Regions from separate parts of the Neobacillus sp. 19 genome, predicted to be linked through region 2. Evidence: predicted binding sites of a transcription regulator. Region 2 holds the regulator's gene; the other holds the start of a gene.
What was found. Region 2 encodes Rex, which represses fermentation and respiration genes when NADH is low (regulators of the CRP and FNR family bind a similar motif). Its sites were predicted from a motif close to TTGTGAAATATTTCACAA; they were not measured.

Region 1 (5,954 bases), on a different contig from region 2:
GCATTGCAAATACAACACCAGGAATAATCGTATTATGGAAGTGAGCGACTAAGAACATTGTATTATGATACTGGTAGTCAGCTGCTGACATTGCTAACATTACCCCTGTTACCCCGCCAATGACAAATAACGGAATAAATCCGAGCGAATATAGCATTGGAACGGTAAAGCGAATTTTCCCTTTCCATAATGTGAATAACCAGTTAAAAATCTTAACTCCTGTAGGTACAGCAATCATCATAGTTGTTATGGAAAAGAAGCTGTTTGCTACCGCCCCTTGACCCATAGTAAAGAAATGGTGTGCCCAAACCATACAGGAAAGAGCTGAAATAATAACCATGGAAGCGACCATGGATTTATAGCCATAAAGGTTTCTTCCTGCGAATGTTGAAATAATTTCACTGTATATGCCAAACGCAGGTAAAATGAGAATATAAACTTCAGGATGTCCCCATACCCAGAACAAGTTGGCCCAGAGCATATCCATACCACCATTTGTGGTTGCGAAGAAATGGGTTCCAAATAATCTGTCCATGCTTCCCATTGCAAGTGCCACTGTAATGACAGGGAAAACCGTAACGATAATTAGGTTCGTCACTAAAACAGACCAGGTAAACATCGGCATCTTCATTAAGGTCATGCCTGGTGCTCTCATTTTCATAATCGTTGTAATCATATTAATACCGGTCATTAGCGATCCAATTCCGGATATTTGAATAGCGATCATATAATAGTTCGTTCCAACTGATTTACTGAATTCATTCCCTGCAAGCGGGAAATAAGAAGTCCAGCCTGCATCAGGTGATCCTCCGACAACAAAAGAGATATTAAATAGCATTGCGCCAAAGAAGAATAACCAAAAGCTTAATGCATTTAATCTAGGAAATGCCACATCCCGTGCTCCAATTTGTAATGGAACAACATAGTTCATAAAGGCAAAGATGAATGGCATTGCCATAAACATGACCATAACAACACCATGTGTTGAGAAAACTTCATTATAATGCTGTGCATCAAGCAGCTTACTATCTGGGACAGCAAGCTGGGCCCGCATCATAATTGCGTCCACTCCGCCTCTGAATAACATAATCAAAGCAGAGATTAAATACATAATCCCAATTCGTTTATGGTCAACCGTTGTTAACCATTCCTGCCATAAATAACCCCATTTTTTAAAATAGGTTAAGCCAGCAATAATGGCAATCACTGTAAGACCAATTGCAACCATTGATGCATAGATCGCAATACTTGGATGTGATATGGCAAATCGTTCAAAGAACTCCATCCTTTTATAAACTCCTTCCAAGAAATTCATTTTTTTAACTATTCATTTACCGTTCAATATTTACTCATAATTTTAGTGATCAGACATATCCATTTCCATTGGTGAATGTCCAGCATGATCTTCCTCTTGTTTGTCCGAACCCATGTGATGTTCATTAGGAGGAGGATTAAAGCCTAAATGCGTACCAGTAAATGTCATTTGTCCGAGATGCCCCGGTTTTAATAACTCGTTAAACTTGTTCTCCGTTAGAGGGTTTGCGGTCTTCTTCACGTCTTTTACCCATTTATCAAAATCCTCTTCGGACATTGCCGTAACATTGAACATATTTTCAGCGAATCCTTTACCGCTGAAGTTTGCGTTTCGGCCCATCATTTCACCGGGTTCATCTGCAGCTAAGTGCAATGTCGTGATCATATCAGACATTGCATATTTTTGTCCGCCAAGCTGCGGAATCCAGAAACTTGTAATCGGTCCATATGAATATAGCTTAAATTCAATCGGACGGTCTGTTGGAATATATAAATAGTTAACCGTTTCAATATTTTCCTCCGGGTAACTAAAATGCCATTTCCAGTCAGATGATGAAGCATATATAACTAAAGGTTCCTTATCCTGATATCCAAGTGGTTTAGCTTCAACAATATAGTTACTTTGTACAGATACAATCGAAAAGTACGTAACAATAACGATTGGAATTCCGACACAGATCAATTCGACCCATTTATTCCCCTCGATGTGAGGCGGTTCATAGTCCGGGCTTGCCTTAGAAGCGCGATACTTAATTAACACATAAATCAAAATAGCGAAAACAACAACCACAATAAATGACATGATTCCAATCGATAACAAGATATCATGGGCTTGCCTTTCCGCTTGAGGCCCTTTAGGGTCAAGAACCATTAATGGCTCACATCCTGTAAGCACTGTGGCAATGGTTAAAACAAGCATTAATAAAGCCGATTTTAATTTCATACTAGTACCCCTTTCTCTTATTTAAGACATTTCCATGTTTAAATTTTTTGTGTGTGTGATTTAAATCACATCTTAAAGCTATCTTAATAGCAATTAGTTTGAAAGGACACCCATTTTGAAGATATGTCACTAAATGTTCAAAAACAATTCAACAATTCGAAACGGGGATGCAATTCATTGGAATTTTGTTTGAAAATCGATTATTATATAGCTTTTGTGAATTATTTCACGTAAATATCAGCAAACAAAAGTGGGCTATTTAGCTATAAAAATAAAGAGGATATTCTTTTTCATAAATATTTGTTATAATAAGGTGTCTTTAACATTATTGAGGGGGAACTATATTTCAATGTCAGTCGAAGTAGGCAGTAAAGTACAAGGTAAAGTAACAGGTATCACTAATTTTGGAGCATTCGTAGAATTACCAGGCGGCTCAACAGGTCTCGTGCATATTAGTGAGGTTGCGGACAGCTATGTAAAGGATGTGAATGATCATCTCAAAATAGGTGACGTAGTCGAAGTAAAAGTAATTAGTGAGAAGGACGGAAAAACTGCCTTATCCATTAAAAAAGCAATTGATAAACCTGAGGGACAAACCTCTTCCTATTCACGTCCACCACGTCAAGGAAGAACAGACAACCGTTCGAAAGACTTTCGTTCAAAAGGCAATTTCAAACCGAAGGAAAGTTTTGAAGATAAAATGTCTAAATTTTTGAAGTCAAGTGAAGAGAATTTATCTAGCCTTAAACGTAACACGGAATCAAAACGGGGCGGCCGAGGCGGAAGACGCGCATAACTGCTGCGTTTTTCATAGATCACATAGATAAAGGCAAGCCAGTACAAACCGGCTTGCCTTTTCCGTTAAGATCAAATGAGAAAGGACTTATGAACGATGAAATGTTTATCAATCGATTTAGACGGAACATTATTAAACTCTGACCATGAAATCTCGGAAGAAAATCTAAAAGCTTTAAACGATCTGCAGGAACAAGGACATTGTCTTATTTTGAACACTGGCCGCGCCTATGCAGATGTGATTAATTTAAAAGCCATCCAAAATATGGAGATTCCAATTTTTTGTGTTAATGGTTCTGTTCTATACTCCCATACAAGAGAGCTGATGTTTGAAGCGACATTATCGCCTGAAACATATCTTGAATTATTCTCCATTTTAAGGGAATTTGGTGTAGGAATCCTCGTCTACACCAATCATGGCGGCTTTCCGTCAACATTGCCGCCATTACATGGTAAAACAAGGCAGGAGCTTGATACACTTTTTAATGAATTTAATTATGCTGAAATTCTTGAAATAGACAATCTAAAAATCTATAAACTTATTGCACTAGTCCATCATGATCAACTCGAAAAAATCACAGCGGTAAAAGCACAAATAGCCGGCAAATTTTCAATTTCAGTAGCGTCCTCCTTCCCTAATAATGTCGAAATCACCTCTAACGAAGCCCATAAAGGAAAGGCTTTATTACGCTATCAAGCAATGACGGGCCATATATTTGATGAAATTATTGCTTTTGGAGATGGCGGGAATGACCTTGCCCAATTTGAAGTGGCGACGACTTCCGTTGCGATGGGAAATGCCCCAACTCATGTTCAGCAAAAAGCAGATATCATCACGAAGAGTAATGATGAAGATGGCTTTGCCTATGCTGTTCGACAGCTTCTCCCATTACTAAAAAACGAAGAAAAAGTCCCAGCAAATTAATAAGAACGAGCCATTTTTTATGGCTCGTTCCCTTTTTTTGAAAACCATCTTTCCTCTTATCTTTTAATATTTTGTTAACAGCTTCATAATCTCTTTTTTTCGATCCTTATCTTTTATTCTCGTTAAATCCAGGGCAAATTCAAAGCCTTTATGTTTCGACCTTAGTACTTCTTTTATCGCCTTTTTGATACTTGCCTCATCGTCCGTAACGGCGATTACCCTTCGCAGCATCATTTCCCCTCCTCAATTGAGTTGGTTAACTTGGAAAAATGGACATTCCTTTTCATTATATTTGGCAATTTTTAAAAAATGGAAAATAATCAGTCAATTAATTATACCTAAATACCTATCATGTGACTATTATAATGGAATCCTTTCTATTTTTTTAAAAGAAAAAGGCTCCAATAAGCACTATAATTACCATTTCTACAATAGGTGATGTATGTTCAAATTCATTAGAGAGGGAATATTGGTACGGCAAAAGCAACTGTAGCTGGGCCGAGTAAATGTGTCAGCCATTTGACATCTTTAATATATTGGTTTGCAGAAACATTTGTTACTGAAATTAGTACAATTAATAGGATAGGTGCTAAGAGTAAGGGATGAAAAAGTGGAATACTCCATTTTCCATTCACCATTTTGGAAAAACGGTAAATCAGATACGTTGCAAAAGTAAACAGGATCATCGTCAATGCTGCTCACTCCTTTTCCTGCCCGTCATTTTTTCCGCAACTAAGGCTGTCAATCCCATAACTATGATTGTACTTATTGCAATTAATCCAACAATCTCCGCTCCCTGCAGGCTCAAAATATCATGATAGTTCACAATCCCGACCGCGGAAGGTATAAAGAAAAGCAGCAATTCTGCCAATAGCCAATTTGCACCCTTCTCTACCCATTCCAACTTGATGACTTTAAAGAAAAGAGCTATTAAAAGAAGAACCGCCGTACTCTGTAATATTCAATTCAATATTAGGATAGGCACGATGAAACTTAGCCATAACCCTCGGAAAAAATAAACTGCCGATAAAAGGTGGAAGCCCGATATTAATTTGACCCCTTGCTAAGTTCGTCAAATCATTTAAAGACGTTCTCATTTCTTCAATCAGGACGTTCATTTTCTGCGCATATTCCATTACAACCTTCCATGCATCGGTCAAATCACTTGTCTTATTGGAGCGAATGATCAGGGTCATGCCAAGCTCTTCTTCCAATGCCATGATGGACTTACTTAATGCTGGCTGTGAAATATGCATATTTTCAGCCGCTTTTGTTATACTTTTATGTTTGGCCACCTCAATGAAAAATTGTAGTTGTCTTAATTCCAAATTCAAGCACCTCAAGCCTCTAGTTTACATAACATTTTTACGGTAAATAAGTTAAATTTAAGAAAAAAACACCTCCACAACTGTGGAGATGTTAAACCGCACCCTCCGTTTTACTCTTTAGTCGAAAAGCCCAGTAGTTCTGTACACGGACGATTAATGTCGAAATCAATATGGCAATCAAAACTGGAATCAGCCACCCCAGCCCATCATTGTATAAAGGCAAAATCCTTTCATAAAAGGAAATTATCGCTTTTAACCAGCCAAAATAACCGATTTCAAGCTGCTGGCAAAATGTTTTTATGCCATCAATCACACTAATCATAAATGTAACCGTAGTAGCTGAAAGATATACGAGACGTGAATGATGAAATAATTTTGATAAAAATGTCAAAAGCATTAATGCTACTGCTAATGGATATAAAAACATTAAAACAGGTATTGAGAATTGAATGATGTTCGATAATCCAAAGTTCGCGACAGTGAATGACACGAGTGAAAAGAATACCACCCACATTTTGTAACTGAATTTAGGAAATAACATATGAAAGTATTCCCCGCAAGCCGTGATCAATCCAATACTTGTCGTCAAACAGGCTAGGATGATAACAATTGCTAACATGACTGTTCCTAAAGTACCAAAATAATAAGA
Region 2 (5,954 bases):
AATGCGATCACCTAATGGTCTTAACAAATCAAACAACCTCCTCAAAATATATGTAATTCTGACTTATTAGCACTCTCTATGAATGAGTGCTAACACAATTATTATAATAATGAATCTGAAAATCTTTTGCAAGTATGAAGCATAAAATTTTACAAAAGAATTTTGCTTTTTTACAACCTTATCAAGTATGTGAAAAACTCGTCATTCTATACCTTCTTTTTGAAAAAGTTCTTCTAAATTGAAACCGTTCCAGTTTTAAGAGTAAAATGAATAATAATGATTGGAAAACTAGAATATGTATTCGTTAAACATACCTGAGTGGTTTATAAAGGAGATTAAAATTTGAAAAAGGAATATTGGATTGTCATCATTGTGTACCTTGCTATGCAGCTTTCTGGCATTATCGGCCTTCCATTGTTAACAATGGGTTTTCATGCCTTCGGAATCAGCCAAAGTTTGGCTGTCCCAGTTTGGCTGATTGCCAGTTTTTCAATTGCTCTATTCATCATTCTTTTTTTACTAAGGAAAGAAATGAAGGCAAACGATTTCGAAAAAAGAGGCGGTTCTTCCGCTGGCGCAGCGGTTATATGGGCGATTGCAGGCGTCTTCTTAGCTTATTTATCACAAGCCATAGCCATTATGATTGAAATACGCTTAGGTGTTGATATGGGTTCGGAGAATACGCAAAATATCCTTCGAATTATCGAAACCATGCCGGCTGCCATGCTTGTTTCCAGCGTCATTGGGCCGATCTTAGAAGAAATTGTGTTTCGAAAAATTATCTTTGGCGCTATGTACAAGCGTTTTAACTTTTTTATCTCGGCGTTGATTAGCTCGGTTATCTTTGCAGCGGCACATATGGAGTTTCAGCACATCCTGCTTTATTCGGCCATGGGCTTCACCTTCGCGTTCCTTTACGTTAAAACGAAGCGGATTCTCGTACCAATTTTTGCCCATGTCACGATGAATACCTTGGTTGTTTTGGTTCAAACTGTTTACAAAGATGATATTGAGAGATTGAGGCGTGAGGCTGAAGCGCTGCAAAACTTTATCGGAGGATTTCTATGAAACGTTCACCCTTGTTTTCCGGAATTATTTACTTTCTGCTTGGTGCAGTATTTACCTTCTTTGCCATCGACGACGTGCAAAAGAACGGCTGGGGCTTTTTCAGTTACCTGCTTGTCTTACTGGCAACATTTGACTTTGGCTCGGGTTTGAAAATGATGGCCTTTCATTTTAAATATAAAAACCAATTGAAAAAATAAGAAAAGGGATCCCTGCATTTCCATCGGAGTTGGGGTCCCTTTTTGCGTCTTTTTGTCAATAATTCGCTCCATCTATTAGCCGTGGTCTGATTCTGATACGTTTTTAGAAGCGATGCCCTTTATCAACAACCTTGAGCCTTTTATCGACAAATTTCACTGGTTTATCGACGTCTTTTGGACTTTATCAACGACTTTTAAACTTTTATCAACGACTTCGGGCCTTTTATCAACGACCATCCATTCCCGTAAATCTCCTCTAGATCTTTTCCGACATTTTAACCGTCGAATGCTTATCCTGAATAAAATCAGTCGAATATTCTACCCGGCCAATTTGACAGCCTGAACCGACTTTAACCAGTTTACCCCTGACGATATCTGCTGTCGTATTTTCAAGGAATACTTCATCGCCTTCAATTACCTTCACTACTAGTGACCCCTCATCCTTAACAAATGGAAGCAGTGATGTTTTTCTTTTAATTGTGATCTTTCCACCACCGATTTCCTCAGCCGAACTATTGCCAAAACGGAGAGCAATATTAATCGTATCCGCATTCAATAGACCTTTTATTTCAAATCCGCCGCTTAAATCAAATCTCTCATATTCGACGTCGCCGCCCACGGATATACTGCCCTTTATATTAGCTGTTTCACCTGAAAGCCGCTCACCCACTTCAAGAGTCCCAAGGATCTTGATTTTTTTCAAAGCTGATTCACCAGCAATGGACAACGTCCCCATTACCAACATGTCACCAGACTCCATTTTCCCCATCACTACCGTTTCACCGATCACTTTTACAGATCCGGCTTTCACATTCTCCAATGCCTCACTCGTGCCGTATATATGAAACGTAGAACATTCTACATTACTTTCAATCGTCCCTTCCCCGCGGATGCTCACCTTATCGTACCGGCCGCCAGGATAATTGCCTGAACCATTGATCGTCAGATTTTGACCTTTTTCCACTTCTTTCTCCCCCTTTATATCTTTCTCGACTCTTTCACAACTGCCTTTTTGTCAACTGAAAGCTTTCCGCTATATTCAACAAGACCAATCTCACATTTTGGCCCGATGGTAATCTCGTTGCCGCGGACAACAGCCGCCTTCGTATTTTCTAATTCGATTTTGTCCCCTTCGATACATTCCGTTTCCAGCTGGGTTTGAATAAACGACTTAAATAATCCCATTAATGCCGGTTTGTCTTTAATACGAATGGTTTGCCCGCCTATTTCTCTAACTTTGCACTCTCCAAAAATCTTAATATCCACTTCATCCGCATTTAAAAGCCCGCCAATGATAAACAGTGACTCCGCTTTAAACGATTCCGCTTCACAATCTCCCTCAACGGTCAGCCTGCCCTTAATGCTGATTTCCTCCGCTTTTAGCTTTCCTCCGACAGAGGTCTTCCCCGCCACGTTGAACTGTTCCGCGTAAAGGTTATGTTCAATTTTCGCCGTTCCATCGACTGATAATGATTTACAGTCAAGATTTCCTTTCACTTTTCCGTTTCCGTTAATCTTAGCTTTGTTCGTTACAACATTTCCATTTACCGTTCCCGATCCATTGCAATCGAATTCGACACAGTCGATATCACTGTTAACGGTTCCTTTGCCATTGATGGTTACATGGCGAAATTGCCCGCCGTTTGCCGAGCCAAAGCCGTTAATATTCAAGTCTCCCCTTTTTTGCGTATCCATGATCATTCTCCTTTATAATAACTTCGCCTTAATCTCTTCCATACAGTTCACGAGTGAAAGCTGAACCATCACTTTCGTCCCTTGGTCAAACTGAACAGCTTCCGCATTGATCAGTAATAAACAGGATGAAACCCCCAGTTTTCTCGTCAGCACTAACTCAGCATTTTTTTGTTTGATCGATCCCCTATGATCCTTTAAGACTTGAAGCAGCATTTTCCCTTCATCTAGATTAACTTCTCCGGACTGCAGCAGCTTCTCTAATACATAGACTTCAAGAATTCTTGAAAAATCAAAATGTGTTCCGCCCTTTTCAGTTTCCAAATATACGTCCATTACTGCACTCGAAACAATGTTACGCTCCAACAGTTCCTCTTTCGTGAAATGCAACTCTGTTACGTTAGGTGAAAACATGTCAGCCAGCTCATCCAATGATAGGTTTTCTTTCATCGTTTGAATCTTATCAATTCGCTCTAAAATCTTTTCTCTTGGAAAAAAGGTTTCCTGCCCCGTAAACGTTGATTTTCGAATAAACCAGTCCTCAGGAATTAGATCCTTTCTCTTCCAGCGATACAGCTGACCGTACGAGATTCCTGCCATATCTAATAAATCTTTTTTCGAAATTAACCCCTCGCTCATTTTTAATATCCCCTTTCTGGTTTTTAATGTAACATAACACTGTTACGTTGTAAAGAAGGCAATAAAAAAACTTTCCACAATTTCTGTGAAAAGTCTTAATCGACATTATTCTTCTATTTCCACTGTCGGATAATGCTTTAAAAAGTAGACCAGTGACTGGAGTTCTACTGCCAAGTCAATGTGATGTACCCTGATTGAGGATGTGACATTTAACCTTGCTGGGGTGAAATTTAAGATCCCCTTTACATTGGCATTCACAAGCCGGTCCGTGATCATCTGTGCTGCTTGGGCTGGAACGGTTAGAATGGCAACATGTATGTCTTCCTCCACTAACACTTTCTCCAACTCATCCATGTGAAAAACAGGTACTTCACGAATCATCGTGCCCATTTTTGCCGGATCGACATCAAAGGCACAGGCAATTTTTGTGTTATTATTTTTTAAAAAATTATAGTTTAAAAAGGCTGTACCAAGATTCCCCACCCCGATTAAGGCAACCTTAGTCAATTCATCCTGGTCAAGTGTTTTACGGAAGAATGTTAATAAGTAATTGACATTGTATCCATAGCCCTTTTTCCCTAATGCGCCGAAATAAGAAAAATCGCGTCGAATCGTTGCCGAATCCACTTTTACCGCTTCACTTAATTCTGCTGATGAAACCCTTTGCTTGCCTGAACTATGCAAATTTTTCAAAAATCGATAATAGAGGGGCAGCCGTTTGGCTGTCGCCTGTGGTATCTTCATCGTTTCATTACTCATATTCTCCCACACCCCTTTTGAATGTATGTTATTATTTCACTTGTTCCGTTCGCTTGAAGTCACCGTTTTTTCCGCCAGTTTTCTCGACTAAATAGGTTGGCCCAATGACCATCCCTTTATCAACTGCCTTACACATATCATAAACGGTTAATGCACAGGCCGAAGCAGCTGTTAGCGCTTCCATTTCCACACCTGTGTTCCCTTTTGTCTTAACAGCTGCAGCAATATGTAATTGAACCTGATCTTGCCCGCCCTCTTCCCATGTAAAAGAGATATTTACCCCTGTTAATGGAATCGGATGACACATCGGGATCAAATCCCACGTCTTTTTTGCAGCCATGACTGCTGCAACTTGAGCCACTGCTAGCACATCGCCTTTTTTCATTTCTTGGTTATTTATTTTTTCAAAAATTTCTTTACTGACCGTTATGCTGGAATGAGCAAGAGCGGTACGTGCCGTTTCTGGTTTATCACTGACATCGACCATCTTTGCTCTGCCCTCTTCATTAAAATGTGTAAATTCTGCCATAAAAATATTCCTCCTATCCAAAAATAATACACTATTTTTCCTAAAATGTGTGTGAAACTTTGAACTTTTTTGATAGCCATTGGCTTTATTGCCCGTAATCCGGTTATACGGTACACTATTAGTATGTATATAGAGGTGAAATTAGATGATTTTGTTACAGGTTAATCAATTACAAAAATATTATGGCGCTGACCTTATTTTATCGAATATAAAGCTGGAATTACAAACCCGTGACCGTGTCGCCCTCGTCGGCCGCAACGGCGCAGGAAAATCGACATTATTGAAAATTATTGCCGGTCATTTGTCACATGATGGCGGTGAGATTATAAAGCCGAAAGAAGTGACCATCGGCTATTTAGCGCAAAATACCGGACTTGAGTCCAAATTATCTATTTGGGAAGAAATGTTGACCGTGTTCGAACCCTTGCGTGCAATGGAAAAGTCACTGCGCAGGCTGGAAGAACAAATGGCCGACCCTGCTATTTTCGAGGACCCTGTTAAATACGAACGGATTTTAAAAGAATATGATCTGCTCCAAGTAAAATTTAAGGAGCAAGGGGGCTATCAATACGAAGCCGATATCCGCTCCGTTCTGCATGGCCTTAACTTTCACGACAGCACCCTGATGATTTCCAGTTTAAGCGGCGGACAGAAAACCCGTCTTGCCCTTGGAAAGCTGCTGTTAACGCGTCCCGACATTTTGATTCTGGACGAGCCTACCAACCATCTCGATATTGATACATTATCATGGCTCGAACAATATTTACAGAGCTATGATGGCGCGATTTTAATCGTATCTCATGACCGCTATTTTTTAGATAAGGTTGTGACGCAGGTCTATGAGGTATCCCGCAAGCAAATCGGGCGGTTTCCCGGGAACTACAGTGCCTACCTTGAGCAAAAAGCGGCCAATTATGAGCGCGATATGAAACTCTTTGAGAAGCAGCAGCAAGAAGTCGCTAATCTGCAGGACTTTATCCAACGAAATTTAGCGCGGGCTTCGACCACGAAGCGAGCGCAAAGCCGCCGGAAAAAGCTCGAAAAAATGGAGCTGATGGATCGTCCGCTTG

Region 1: the regulator Rex is predicted to act here: its motif matches at 2,472-2,489, upstream of qoxA (cytochrome aa3 quinol oxidase subunit II).

What each region holds. Positions count from the first base shown of each region.
Region 1 covers NZ_JBMPZU010000093.1:18,966-24,919, reverse strand. The annotation lists gene qoxB (cytochrome aa3 quinol oxidase subunit I) at 1-1,285, opposite strand, end outside; gene qoxA (cytochrome aa3 quinol oxidase subunit II) at 1,358-2,257, opposite strand; gene ACO1D1_RS25505 (S1 domain-containing RNA-binding protein) at 2,607-3,053, shown strand; gene ACO1D1_RS25500 (HAD family hydrolase) at 3,150-3,977, shown strand; gene ACO1D1_RS25495 (hypothetical protein) at 4,041-4,211, opposite strand; gene ACO1D1_RS25490 (LrgB family protein) at 4,433-4,663, opposite strand; gene ACO1D1_RS25485 (CidA/LrgA family protein) at 4,666-4,881, opposite strand; gene ACO1D1_RS25480 (LysR family transcriptional regulator) at 4,892-5,305, opposite strand; gene brnQ (branched-chain amino acid transport system II carrier protein) at 5,397-5,954, opposite strand, start outside.
Region 2 covers NZ_JBMPZU010000099.1:122,324-128,277, reverse strand. The annotation lists gene groES (co-chaperone GroES) at 1-27, opposite strand, end outside; gene ACO1D1_RS26955 (lysostaphin resistance A-like protein) at 343-1,068, shown strand; gene ACO1D1_RS26950 (YdiK family protein) at 1,065-1,265, shown strand; gene ACO1D1_RS26945 (cytoplasmic protein) at 1,522-2,229, opposite strand; gene ACO1D1_RS26940 (polymer-forming cytoskeletal protein) at 2,244-2,960, opposite strand; gene ACO1D1_RS26935 (YhbD family protein) at 2,973-3,596, opposite strand; gene ACO1D1_RS26930 (redox-sensing transcriptional repressor Rex) at 3,702-4,355, opposite strand; gene moaC (cyclic pyranopterin monophosphate synthase MoaC) at 4,387-4,884, opposite strand; gene ACO1D1_RS26920 (ABC-F family ATP-binding cassette domain-containing protein) at 5,030-5,954, shown strand, end outside.